DNA from 3 places in the Nicoliella sp. ESL1120 genome. Region 2 is predicted to be linked to each of the others. Evidence: riboswitches for the same ligand, from Rfam matches in the RefSeq annotation. Region 2 holds a riboswitch; each other region holds the start of a gene.
What was found. Region 2 has a riboswitch for lysine ahead of yjeM (glutamate/gamma-aminobutyrate family transporter YjeM). Riboswitches for the same ligand answer to the same signal wherever they lie in the genome.

Region 1 (4,741 bases), on a different replicon from region 2:
TGCATCAATATCTGCGCGGTAGCCAATCGTTTTCGTCGGGTTGCTGCCTTGCACCCTTACTAATAAGGCGGTTGGCAGCGATTTGATTTCCCTAATCGAAAGGTTCGTTTGGTCGAACTGTGCGATGATCGATTTCAGATAAGCGTGCGTTTTGGTTTCATGCAACGCTAATTCTGGAATCTGGTGGAGGTGTCTGCGAATCTGAATTAAATCTGCTTCCTTTAATGCTGGCATTTGATCACAACTTTCTTAAATCGTCTTCGAGCGTCGTCTTGGATTGCGTTTTGGCATCAACGTCTTTGATCTTTCTAGCGGGGGTTCCTGCTACCATCGTGTATGGTTCAACATCATGAGTAACGATGGCTCCAGCGGCAACTACGGCCCCTTCACCAACATGAACTCCTTCGATCACAACGGCGTTTGCTCCGATCAATACGTTATCGTCGATCCGCACTGGTTCGGCAGAAGCTGGTTCGATCACCCCAGCAAGAACGGCTCCAGCACCGATGTGGGAATGGTTACCAACGATGGCACGGCCACCCATGACTACTCCCATATCGATCATTGAATTAGCACCGATTTCACAACCGATGTTAATGATGGCACCCATCATTACTACGGCGTTATCACCAATCAATACTTGGTCGCGAATGATTGCACCTGGTTCGATTCTGGCGTTGATATTCTTTAAATCTAGCAATGGAACGGCTGAGTTACGGGTCCAGTTTTCAATTTCATAGTCGCTAACGGCTGAATCCTTAAGGATGGGAGCAACTTGTTTCCAGTCCCCAAATACGGTTGCTGAATCAACACCCTTGAAGACCTTTACGTCTGCTGGAAAATCGATTTGATCGATCTTACCATTTAAGTAAACCTTAACTGGGGTTTTCTTTGGTGCAGTTCCAATGTAGTTAATAATTTCGCGTGCGTCTAATTGTGCCATTTTTAAATTACTCCTTTAAATTTTTCTACTATTATATTTATGATTTTTATTTGCCATCTAATCCAAAATCAAGGCGTTCTAGATCAGCGGGGGTTTCCCTTCTAGTAACTAACGTTGATTTCCCATTATCAACAAAGACAATGGCTGGTTTCGGGTTAAGGTTGTAGTTAGAAGCCATTGCATACCCATAAGCTCCCGTATCGAACATGACAACCACATCCCCTGGTTTGGTTTCTGGCAGTGGAAGGTCATCGATCAAGATATCACCTGATTCACAATACTTTCCAGCGAGGTGAACGTGTTCTACGATCTCAGCTGCGGGACGGTTAGCAACGACTGCTTCGTACTTAGCTTCGTAAAGGGCTGGTCTAATGTTATCACCCATCCCACCATCGACTGCGACGTACGAGCGAATTCCGGCAACGTCCTTGCGTGAACCGATCGTGTAGAGGTTATAGCCGGCAGGTCCTACGATCGAACGGCCTGGTTCGATCCAAACAGCTGGGGTGGTCAAGCCGTGGTCCTTGCTAGATTGCTTGATCGTTTTAATGATCGCATCGACGAATTGTTCTGGTTGAAGGGGTTTGTCCTCTTCGGTATAACGAATTCCAAACCCACCGCCGACATCAATGACACGAGCTTCATAATTGAAGCGTTGTTTCCAATCAGCAGCTAATTGCACTAACTTTTCAGCCGCTAACTCGAAGCCGTTTAGTTCAAAGATTTGTGAACCGATATGCGAATGAATCCCAATCAATTCCATTCTAGAATGAGTCAAGATAATCTGTAATGCCCGTTCGGCTTCGCCTGATTCAAGATCAAAACCAAACTTACTATCAACTTGACCAGTTTGGATGAATTCATGGGTATGGGCTGAAATGCCGGGGGTGATTCGCATCATTACCTTAATGTGGGCATCTGATGATTCTAATACTTCATTTAATAGGTCGATTTCATGAAAGTTATCTAATGCGATCACACCAACGTGGTTATCGACAGCCATTTGCAATTCTGCACGTGATTTATTGTTCCCGTGAAAAGTCATGTGTTCAGCGGGGAAGCCAGCGTGTAATGCCATGCTCATTTCACCTGCTGAAACAACGTCAACGTGACAATCCATTGAATTCACTAGTTGATACATTGCGGTGTTGGCGAATGCTTTACTAGCGTAGCAGACTGCATATTCAACATCGTTGTTCTTAAATACCTCTTGAAAGTGTTGAATTTGACTCTTGATTTGATTTACATCGTACACCACTAACGGTGTGCCGTACTGGCCAGCAAGCTCGACTGCATCACAACCACCGATGGTTAGATGGCCTGCAGCGTTAATATCAGATTGGCTAATCTGTTCGTTCATAAAATTACCTCCAAGTTTTTTTACGGGGTCCCTATTCTTGAAAACAAAAAAGGGATTCTCTCGCATGGGTGTGGTCCACATCCATACAAAAGAATCCCAATGGTTTTTATCCATCTTAATTTCTGGTTTCAATTGTCGAAAGCGCTCCACAAGATTATTCTCGTGACAGTCCGCAGCCTATTGAACTACGTCCCAGCAAGAAATCCACTGTAATGAACTTCTAGCTTCGGCAACCGCACTTTTCAATCAACGTCTTCGTCATTACAGTGACTCGATCGGTTTAATAGTCTTGGTCGCGACCTCTTCGATTGCTTAAAATACTAAAGCATTTTTAGCCCTTCGTCAACCGTTTTGACGAAAAAACTTTTTTTATATTTTTTTATTTCTATATAGTGATGCAATTCATCGCATAATGTCAATTCTTTCAGCAGTTGATTAAATTTTTAATCATGTTAGAATTCATTGTGAATATTATTAGAGGAGTGACACACCGTGACCAAAATCATTAAGTTTGGGGGCAGTTCATTAGCGAATGGTTCCCAATACCAAAAAGTAATCGACATTATCAAGGCTGATGCTAGCCGCCAGATCATCGTTGTTTCCGCACCTGGCAAACGCTTTGATGATGATATCAAAGTAACCGACCTATTAATCAAATACGCAGATCAAACCATCAAAAAACAAGACACCAGTGAGGTGTTAAAAACGATCATTGACCGTTATCAAGCAATCGCAAATGATTTTCAAGTTTCTGATGACCAATTCAAGGTCATCAAAGACACCCTATCCGCATTACCTACCCATCAATATCCAAATGATGAGTACCTAATGGCAGCTTTTAAGGCCCACGGTGAAAAGTTAAATGCTGAATTAATGGCGCTCGTCTTAAATCAACTCGGTATCAAGACCCGCTTCGTTGATCCTGCAGAAGCTGGAATCGTGGTGAGCGATGAATCAAATAGTGCGACCGTTCTTCCAGAAACCTACCAAAACCTGGGTAAATTCGGCTATGGTGATGAAAAGCTCGTCTTTCCTGGCTTCTTTGGGGTTACTAAGGATGGTAATATTGCAACCTTTGCGCGTGGTGGTTCCGACATTACCGGTTCGATCGTCGCACGCGGGTTGAACATCCCGATGTATGAAAACTTTACCGACGTCAGTGCCATTTACGCTGCCAACCCCAAAATCATTAACAATCCAATGCCGATCAAGAAAATGACCTACCGCGAAATGCGGGAACTATCATACGCTGGATTCTCCGTTTTCAACGATGAAGCCATCATTCCAGCAATTGAAGGTAAGGTCACCATTAACGTCCGTAATACTAACGACCCAGACGCCCCTGGTACCTTGATCGTGCCAGAGGGATCGTTCCAATCCGAACATGAAATTACTGGGGTGGCTAGCTCCAATCACTTTTCGGCCCTCTACCTCCATCGCTACTTGTTGAACAAGGAAGTTGGCTTTACGCTCAAACTACTACAAATCCTTTATAAGCACGACATCTCATATGAACACATGCCATCTGGAATCGATGATTTAACGATCATCTTTGAAGATAGCCAACTCACCGATGAAAAGATGCGCGCGGTCGGTCGTGAAATCAGCGAGACCCTCCACCCCGATAAGTTGAACTGGATTCGTGATTACTCAATCATCATGGTCGTCGGCGAAGGCATGATCAACCAGACCAACGCGCTCAGTAAGTCGATCGACCCACTCGCAGCCGATGGTATCAAAGTCAACATGATCAATCAGGGAGCATCCCAAATTTCCATCATGATTGGGACCCGCAAGGCAGATGCCAACCGTGCCGTTAAGGATATTTACAAACAATTTTTTAGTTACCAGGAGGTTTAATCATTATGGCCCATTTATTAAAAGTTCACGGTTCTGAGAACCAATTCTTTATTCTTGATCAAACTACTTTAGATACGCCCCTTTCAGCGGATGAATTGACCCACTTGGCCCAGACCATCTGTCAACCCAATAACTTATTAGGCGGCGCTGATGGTGTCTTAGTCGTCGATAAGTCTGATCACCCCAATGTACTCGGCCGCATGGAAGTCGTTAATGCTGATGGGAGTCGCGCTTCGATGTGTGGGAACGGACTGCGGTGTGTTTCCAGATACATCTCGGATAAATTCGGCCAGGATGAGTTCAAGGTCGAAACCCCAGCGGCCGACCTATTCGTTGAACGACAACCAGAGCTTGCGGATAACGTTACCGCCTTTGCAGTCGAAATCTCGCCCGTTCGTTATCAAAAACAAGCCTTTCCATTTGATAACCTGGGAATGGATAAGATCATTAACCAACCACTCCCTGAATTGAACGACCATTTGAAATTCACAACGATCGCGGTTCCTAACCCCCACTTAATCAGCTTTGTCGAAACTGACCAAGACCTAAACGACACGCTAGGTGACCTTGGTAAGCAG
Region 2 (4,741 bases):
ATAAGACGGTATCACCAAGTTTTTTAATGTAATCAGCACTGTTAAATAAAATATCCTTACCCTGAACATATGTTGATGGGCTTGCAAACATTTTATTGTTAGTTTCCATATTAAATCACCCCTTAATTATTTTGAATCAACTTTATTTTAATTCTAAATTGCCAAAAAGCAATTGATTAAGTTCGCTTTTGTTAGTGGGGTGTGGGAATCAAAATCAGCAGCTCAAATAATAATACGCTTAGGGATTTTAGTGATAAGGACCTTGGAACGATGGTTAGTTATAGGTGTTGGGTTATCGGGTAAGACTAGTGTTGTTGATGGTCATTAATCAACTAAAAACTGAATCTGAATATCTTAAATCATTGAAATAAAATAGTTAAATTATAAGGAGAAGGTATAAATAAAGCTAAATATGATTCTATTAATAGGTTTGATGGGTGCATCGTTATTGGGTGGATTGGTTGCCCAAGCTGTTCCTGCGACTCATGCTTCGACCATTTTAGATAATGGTTTCTTTGAAAAAGATTGAGATAAAGCCGCTAAAGAAATGGATAAATTAGATAAAAAGAATCTTAAAGAAAGCAACAAGTTTCGGAAAACTCATGATAAGAACAAAGAAGAAGTTACATAATTCTAAGATCAAGCAGCCGAGTAAGTTGAATAAACACGTTACTAAAACTAATAAGTAATCATTAATCTGGTTACTTTAAATATCCCAACCTATTTGTCATCATCGCTACGCTATCATCATTTTGAATCTAGGGAGATGGCTGATTAATGTTCAAAAAGTTAATGGTGCGATAAACTCTCTAATAACTATTATTAAAGTCTTTATCTAAAAAATAGATTAAAGACTTTTTTAATGTTATAAATATTTGACTTTTGTTTACTTAGTGCTAATCTATTTATTAATTACAATTTATTTGAAGAGGTTGCGATTGACAAAAGTAGGTAAATTGAGCAGCTACTAATGCGTTGATGTTTACTGAAAGGGGAGATCGCCGAGGGGCTATAAGGAGTGGCTTATGGTTATATCCGGGACATGGTTTAAGAGGCTATGGACTGTCAACGGAATTAATTCTGTTGGGGCGCTTTACATATGATAATAATTTGATTAGCAACGATCCCTCTAACCTCTTCTTAAATTAAAAGTTAGGGGTTTTTTTTATGTCTAATACAAAAAAGATTTCGTTAGTCAGTTTGGTATTAATGATTTTATCGACCACGTTTGGTTTTGTTAATGTGCCGACGGCATTTGACCAAATGGGGTATGCCAGTATTATTTGGTACATAGTTGGGGCGCTAGCTTTTTTCTTACCGACTTCATTTATGTTTGCTGAATATGGTTCAGCATTAAAAAATGAATCTGGTGGAATCTACTCTTGGATAAAATCAGGACTTGGTGAACGTTGGGCCTTTATTGGTGGCTTTACATGGCTTTCTGCTTGGGTCATTACGATGTTATTTAGTGTTCCAAATCTATGGGTATCCCTGTCCGCCATGTTATTTGGTCATGATACGACCCAAAGTTGGACTTTTTTAGGGTTCAATAGTACGGAAACGTTGGGCTTATTATCAATTACATTCATTTTTATCGCAACAATCATTGCAATTAATGGACTGGGTAAAATAGCTTGGATTGCTTCTATTGGAGGCTTTTTAGCAACCTCCATCTCGTTTGTCTTCTGTATTTTATCGATCGTTATTATTTTCTTGAACCACGGTCATTTAGCACAACCCATCAATGGACTCAGTAGTTTTATCGTTTCACCTAACCCTAGTTTTCAAACACCGACTTCAACGCTTTCATTCGTGGTATATGCAATTTTTGCTTATGCTGGGGTCGAGTCGCTCTCAGGGGTGATTAATAATTTAAAGAATCCAGAAAAGACGTTCCCCCGTGGGGTTATGATTTCTACGGCCTTCATCTTTGTGCTTTACACTGTTTCGATCGTTTTATGTGGTTTCGTTGTTAACTGGAAAGCAGTTATGGGCGGTAGCAGTGTTACTTTAGGGAATGTTATGTACGTGCTGATGGCCAATTTAGGGACATCTTTAGGTCATGGTTTGGGGTTGAGCAATTCAGCAACCCAAACTTTAAGTCACGTTCTAACCCAATACACTGGTTTTTCGACTTTAATGGGTGGTGCTGGTGGTTTCTTCGTATTGTTATACTCACCACTGAAGTCGTTTATGTTCGGTTCCAACAAGCGCTTGTGGCCAAAGTGGGCACTGCACTTAAATCGCCATGAAATGCCTAGTTATGCAATGTGGATTCAAAGTATCATCTTAATGGTTATTTTATTTTTTATTGCGTTTGGTGGAGACAGTGCTAAGGCGTTTTTCCAAATTTTAACTGATATGAACAACGTTTCAACGGCTTTCCAATACATTTTAATTGTGCTAGCATTCCCATTCTTCAAAAAGCTAGCTGATATAAGACGCCCCTTCGTCGTTTATCATAATCAAAAAACGACTTGGTTAGTTACAGCGTTGGTTCTATTGGTCCTAGCGTTTGGGATTGGCTTTAATTTCATTCAACCAATTCTTGATCATGATTACATGACTGATTTTTGGACGTTCCTAGGTCCCGTTATTTTTGGTGGTGGCGCTTGGCTCTTTTATGAATTACGGATTAAGTATTTAAATAAGCAGTGAGATAGTAGTTATTATCAAGAGCATTTTTTTCAACATCATTTGACATTCAAATATTTTTATGGTTTAATAATTAAAAATAAATGATAAATGAATTAAATTAAGGGGAAATTATAATGATTAAAAATGATAATAATCAATTTAATAGTTGTTATGTCCTAACTGGCTACATGTGCATGTGCTAGTAGCGTTTGGATCCATTTGGGATGCAAACGTTACTGACATTTGCATCTAGCGCGGACCGCTTACGATTTCCTAACTAGGTGAAGTTAAACCGAATCTAGTTAGGGTGGATATCATTTTTGAATCAATTTTCCTTATCAAACCCAAAGATCAACTAGATTCGTGCTAGTTGATCTTTTTTATTTTGCATTGAGGAGGTGCCTTCATTGACGCAATTGATCGATCCAGAACTTGAGCGGAAGTTAATTCAATACCGGCATGATTTTCACGCCCATCCAGAACTGGCTGACCATGAATTTAGAACTACTAAAAAAATTACGGCTATTTTAGCTGAATATGGGATCAAGCCCAGGCCAACGAATTTAAAAACGGGGGTGTTCGCAGATATTGGTAACAACAATGGCCCCACCATCGCTTTACGAGCTGATATTGACGCATTGCCAGTCGCAGAGGCCACGGGGCTTGCTTACAGTTCACAAGTCCCAGGGCAAATGCACGCCTGTGGTCATGATACCCACATTGCAGCGCTATTAGGGGCTGCTTATCTATTGAAGCGTTCTGAAAACGAGCTGCCTGGTAAAGTCAGGTTGATATTTCAGTTAGCTGAAGAAGATCACGAAGGTGCCCTGCAGGTGATTAACGACGGTCAACTAACGGGAGTCGATGCAATCATCGGCTTTCATAACGCACCATTTCATCCCGTTGGCAGCATCGGGATTCGAGCGGGAATCAGCAGTGGAGCGATCGATAAGTTCAAGGTCACACTGACGGGGCATGGCACGCATGCATCGGCGCCCCAAAATGGAGTCGATCCAGTCGTGGTGTTAGGAGCGGAAATCAATGCGATTCAAAGTATCGTTAGCCGCAACGTTTCACCGACCAGTGCTGGTGTGATCAGCATCACACACATCACTGCGGGGACGACTTGGAACGTGATTCCAGAAACGGTGTTCTTTGAGGGCACGGTCCGAACTGCAAGTAAGCACACCAGAGCATTGATCAAACAGCGCTTTTTAAAGTTAGTGCAGACCACGGCGGAAGCGTATGGCGCAACCGCTGCAATTGATTGGTATGACGGCGATCCATCTGTGAATAACGATTCGCATTTAACCGCCATCGTTGCTGATGAGTGTAAACGGTTTGCAACGGTTTATGAAAAGGAACTGGAGTTAGGATCTGATGACTTTGCATGTTATCAAGAACACGTGCCTGGCGTATACGTTAACCTGGGCAACAATGGGCAGGTGAAGAATCATAATCCTGGCTATATTGCTGATGACGGCGTAATTGCCGTTGGCGTTCATTATTTTGATACCGTTGCAAGACGGCTATTAAATGAATTACATAAATAAAATCCGACGATTAAGAAGAGTAACGATTGGAATCAATTACAGCGAGTCTGGGGTGGTGAGACCAGATGCTGATGAATTTCGTGAAGATGAGCTTAAGAATGGAGTCAATTGGTGCAAGCCAATTGACCGGTCCGACCCGTTATCATCCAGATGGATATCCATTGAGTTAAACGCAAGGGTGGCACCGCGAATCAATCGCCCCTTATTGATCATAAATTGGTCAATAGGGGGCTTTTATTTTTGAAAAAAATAGAAAGAGGGAATCAAAATGACCAAGTTTAATACTAAGTTAGTTCATGGCAAGTCACAAAATGATAATGATACAGGAGCGGTCAACGTGCCGATCTATAATTCATCAACGTTCGTTTTCCCGAAGGTTGATGCCAAGCTTCGGTGGGACTATGAACGGTCTGGTAATCCAACTAGGGATTATTTGGAAGATCAATTAGCAGAATTAGAAAATGGCGACCGCGGCTTTGCCTTTTCATCTGGGTTAGCTGCAGTCCATGCAGTCTTCGCGCTTTTTAAACCGGGTGACCACATTATTGTCG
Region 3 (4,741 bases), on a different replicon from region 2:
CTTTCAGCCTTTAAGTTTTCAACCTTAACTAAGATGTCACGACGGTTTTGATCAAGTGCCAAGAGTTCGTCAATTTGTTTTTCATCGATCCCTCTAGTGGCCATCTTATCCTTAAACCATTGTTCGTTGTTTCTAATCAACTTCATGTCTAACATGGAAAATCCCTCCTAAAAATATAAAAAGCAGGCTTCGTCATTGGGACGAAAGCCTGCTTTTCGCGGTACCACCCAAGTTCCCGATTAAATCGGACAACTCATCTGTGATAACGGCCACCAACCGTGCAGCATTACCTGCCCACTCATAAATATGTCGGAATTTTCGACTTGTAGTTTTCACCAACCACTACATCTCTAAAAGTCTACTTAAGAAACATACATCGTGTTATAATCTAAATCCTATTCATAATAATAATATTATATCCATTCAAAATTAGCAATATTTTTGTATTAAAAAAGGTGATCATAATTAATCACCCTTAAAAACTATTTTTCCTTGTCAATCGTTTCCTTAGAAACAGGACTAACGTCAACCTTATCCAACGGAATCAACTTAGTATGATTCTTGAGCTTGTAAACAACGTACAAAATAAGAACCAATGGAACACTAATGTAAGTAATTCCAATTTCCTTCCAATTAAAGTTAGAAAAAGCAGATAAATCTTGCCCAATAATAATTAAAATACATAGAATCAAAGTCAAGACAGGTCCAAATGGGAACCACTTAGCATGGTAAGCAAGTTCGTTGATTGAATGACCCTGCTTAATAAATGCTCGTCTAAATCTAAAGTGTGAAATCGCAATTCCGACCCACGCAATAAATCCAGTTAATCCGGATGCAGCAACTAACCACAGGTAAATTTCTGGACCAGCAAAACTAGTAATGAAAGTAGCCAGTGCAATTACGGTCGTAACGACTAACGACAATACTGGAATCCCCCGTCTGTCAGTTTTACCAAATGCTTTTGGTGCATAGATTCCATTTGACATTGAATATAGCATCCGAGTAGATGCATACATTCCAGAATTAGCAGAAGAAATCACTGAAACCAAGATCACGGCATTCATAATTCCAGCAGCAGCAGCTAGCCCCGCCCGTTTAAATACCAAGGTAAATGGACTGATCGCAATATCACTAGCGCTAGAGCCTAACAAATTAGGGCTAGTGTAAGGAATTAAAGCAGCAATTACAAAAATTGCTAAAATGTAGAATAAAATAATTCTCCAAAATACTTCACTAATTGCCTTTGGGACACTGTGTTTTGGATCATCAGATTCACCAGCGGTAATTCCAACTAACTCAGTTCCTTGAAAGGAAAATCCGGCAACGACGAATACTGATAGCATTGCGGGAATCCCACCCACAAATGGTGCTTGTTTATAAGTGAAATTACTCAAGCCAACTGAATTACCACCACCCATAATTCCAACAATCGTTAATACTCCAACGATCAAGAAGATGATGATAGTGGCCACCTTAATCAATGATAACCAGTATTCAATTTCTCCGAATGCACCAACTGAAGCGGCGTTAATTAAAAAGATTAAAATTAATACGCCTCCACTAAAGATCCAGCTAGGAACGTTTGGCATCCAAAACTTCATTACCAACGCAGCGGTACTAATATCCACAGCAACGGTAATTGCCCAGTTAAACCAGTAGTTCCAGCCCATGGCAAACCCCAATGCAGGATCGACATACTTACCAGCATACTCAGCAAATGATCCACTGACCGGTGTGTTCGTGGCCATTTCACCCAAACTAGTCATTAGGAAAAATACCATTAGCCCCATTAAAACATATGCTAGCAATGCACCACCAGGACCCGCTTGCGAAACGGTGGAACCACTTGTAACAAATAAACCAGTCCCAATCGATCCACCAAGTGAAATCATTGAAACATGGCGGGTCTTAAGCTTTCTCTTAACCCCGCCAGATTGATTTTCCGTACTCATATCAATATCCTCCTAAAATTTAAGTTGAAGAAGTCAGAGGAGTTCCCAATTAAAAAGCCCCCTTCTTTATAAAAAAGAAGAGGGAATTATAATTGCATTTAAGCCATTATGAATATTGGAAGCACCCCGTGTAAAACACGACAGTTCAGGGTCTCTTAAACCCAGCCCCAGTTAAAAATAGAAAAAGCTATTTCAAACTTCGGCAGTCATCCCTTTCACTACTGGTCCCAATCGCTTTTTCGACTCACAGTAACTACTAATGATTTCCGCACCTCTTCATATGAAATTTTGATATCGGACATTATTATATCTTTTTTAAGATTTATTTACAATCTTTATTTATGATCGGCCAGTTCCAAGCTGTTGTCATCAATAAACTAAAAAATCCTTTTGACAGCAGAAATTGTAACCATTTTGCCCCGCCATATTTCACCTCCCCCATCATCAAATGAGTTACAATATACTTAATTAAAACAACAGGAGGTTCACAATGAAAATAATCAAGCAATCATTATTTCCGCAATCAAACGCCTTCTTAAAGGGCTATGTTAGGGAATCAGACACTGATGCTCAACATTTTAAATTTCCAGCAGTTATTATCGTGCCAGGGGGATCATTTACCCACATTTCAGAACAACAAGCAGAAAGTTTTGCACTTAGTTTTGCAGCTCAGGGGTACCAAAGCTTTTATCTCAGATATAGCTTTGAAAATGAAAAGCATCCATTGATGCCCCATCCATTGATTGAATTAGCTAAATCAGTTGATTATTTAAAAACCAATGCAATTAGCCTTAATATCGATCCTAATAACATTGTAATTTGTGGTTTCTCAATTGGTGGGTTCGTGGTCAGTTCATTCAATAATCGTTATGACGATGATAAATTATTAAAACTGGTACAACCACAAACCAACTTAAAACCAAAAGCTACCATTCTAAGCTACCCAGTGATCGATTTAAACCTTGGTTTCCCCCCAGACAAGGATAAAATTGCCGATTGGGAAACTGATAATCAACTAACTGGTACTGAAAACGGGGTTACGGATACGAACGTCCCTACTTTTATTTGGCATACTGCAGACGATCCCTTTGTCCCATCGATCAATGCATTAAAATATGCAGAAGCATTGGCTAACCATGGCATCGACTATGAATTACATGTTTTCCACCACGGTAGCCACGGACTAGCAATGGCCAATCAACTGACTGCATGGAATGAGGCAAGTAACGATCCACACGTTGCTAATTGGTTCCCCCTAGCAATCGAATGGCTCAATCAAATTTAACAAACAAAAAAGCATTGCTTGCGCAATGCTTTTTTAATAAACAGATTTTTGGAATGGATGGTACTTCTTTAATTTTCCTGCATAATGATAGTAAAGCCACTCACAAAATTGAAACCAAGTATACCCTACTAAAAATGCTCCAATGGTATCAGAAGGAAAATGGGCATTTAAGAATACCCGCGATAACATCACTAGGATTACATAAATCACTGCAATCGTCTTCGCGATCATTTGTGCTTTTTGCGTATTCAGTAACGGAATCACCATTACCCAAACAACGCTGATCACTAATACCGTGCCTAGAACATGCCCGCTGGGGTAACTAAAACCAGTATCAGATGCTGAGTGTAGTAATGGCCGTGGTCTTTGGATTATGTTTTTCAAAATTGCTCCGATCACATTTCCGCTTAGCAACGTAAAAATCGCCCAGACAGCCGGGATTCGATATTTAATCGTCCAAAGAAAGAACGCAATGATCAAAATCCATAAAATGTCCATCTTAGGACTAGCCAAAAACGAAACAAATCCATAAATCAATTGCTTATAAAATTGTTCACGTCCTTGCACTGCACTAGTTACGATCGAATCTAAAAATGATAGATACCCAGAATCAGATCCCGTACTAATCATCACCCCGCCCGTAACTATAATCGTCAGCACGAGTGATAAAATAAACCGATACATGCGGTTTATATCCTTATTAATTAACACCTTTAAATTCATCCCCTAGAATATAACTCTGTATTTACCAATTATAACATAGCAATAACTACAACGCTTCCATTAAAAATTTACAATTATTTAAAAATAAGCATATAATTGATAACGTATTATAATATCTAAACTATTAGGAGGATTATCATGCTTGAGACTGCTCTTATTATGATGGCACTTGGTGTTTTCGCTGGAATCGCTGGTGCAATCTTGGGCCTGGGTGGTGGAATTATTGTTACCCCCATTTTAACATTAGGATTTGGCCTGAATATTAAATATGCAATTGGTGCAAGCATTATCGTGGTCATTGCCACTAGCTCTGGCTCCACAATTGCTTATTTAAAAGATGAGGTCTTGAACCTCAGGGTCGCAATGTTTTTGGAAATTGCGACCACCATTGGTGCGGTTGCCGGATCATTGTTAACAGGAGTTTTAGATCCGAAATACCTATATGTTCTATTTGGATTATTACTTATTTTTTCTGGATTCAACATGTTCAGAAAGCTAAAAATGAAACCTGATGACTACCGATCTGGCAAAGAAGATTCGTTAGCCAAAAAGTTGGAATTAAATGGTAGTTACTATGATAAGAACCTTAAAAAAACAATTGACTATCAAGTTACCAACGTCCCAAGTGGGATGTCAGTTATGTTCGGTGCTGGACTTGCTAGTGGGTTACTTGGGATTGGGTCTGGTGCATTTAAAGTGATTGCAATGGATACCTTCATGAAAATGCCGTTAAAACCTTCTAGTGCCACCAGTAATCTAATGATGGGGGTCACCGCAGCTG

Region 1: another riboswitch for lysine. It lies ahead of lysA (diaminopimelate decarboxylase); the one in region 2 lies ahead of yjeM (glutamate/gamma-aminobutyrate family transporter YjeM).
Region 3: another riboswitch for lysine. It lies ahead of ACSYTE_RS02895 (amino acid permease); the one in region 2 lies ahead of yjeM (glutamate/gamma-aminobutyrate family transporter YjeM).

Annotation. Positions count from the first base shown of each region.
Region 1 is NZ_CP196383.1:626,242-630,982, reverse strand. It holds gene ACSYTE_RS02485 (N-acetyldiaminopimelate deacetylase) at 1-234, opposite strand, end outside; gene dapD (2,3,4,5-tetrahydropyridine-2,6-dicarboxylate N-acetyltransferase) at 239-943, opposite strand; gene lysA (diaminopimelate decarboxylase) at 990-2,303, opposite strand; lysine riboswitch at 2,434-2,616, opposite strand; gene ACSYTE_RS02470 (aspartate kinase) at 2,796-4,163, shown strand; gene dapF (diaminopimelate epimerase) at 4,169-4,741, shown strand, end outside.
Region 2 is NZ_CP196384.1:282,427-287,167, forward strand. It holds gene ACSYTE_RS08245 (glycerol dehydrogenase) at 1-109, opposite strand, end outside; lysine riboswitch at 919-1,102, shown strand; gene yjeM (glutamate/gamma-aminobutyrate family transporter YjeM) at 1,168-2,658, shown strand; gene ACSYTE_RS08255 (amidohydrolase) at 3,045-4,190, shown strand; gene ACSYTE_RS08260 (trans-sulfuration enzyme family protein) at 4,459-4,741, shown strand, end outside.
Region 3 is NZ_CP196383.1:722,054-726,794, reverse strand. It holds gene serS (serine--tRNA ligase) at 1-155, opposite strand, end outside; gene ACSYTE_RS02895 (amino acid permease) at 483-1,952, opposite strand; lysine riboswitch at 2,064-2,237, opposite strand; gene ACSYTE_RS02890 (lp_1002 family arylesterase) at 2,443-3,237, shown strand; gene ACSYTE_RS02885 (phosphatase PAP2 family protein) at 3,271-3,948, opposite strand; gene ACSYTE_RS02880 (sulfite exporter TauE/SafE family protein) at 4,099-4,741, shown strand, end outside.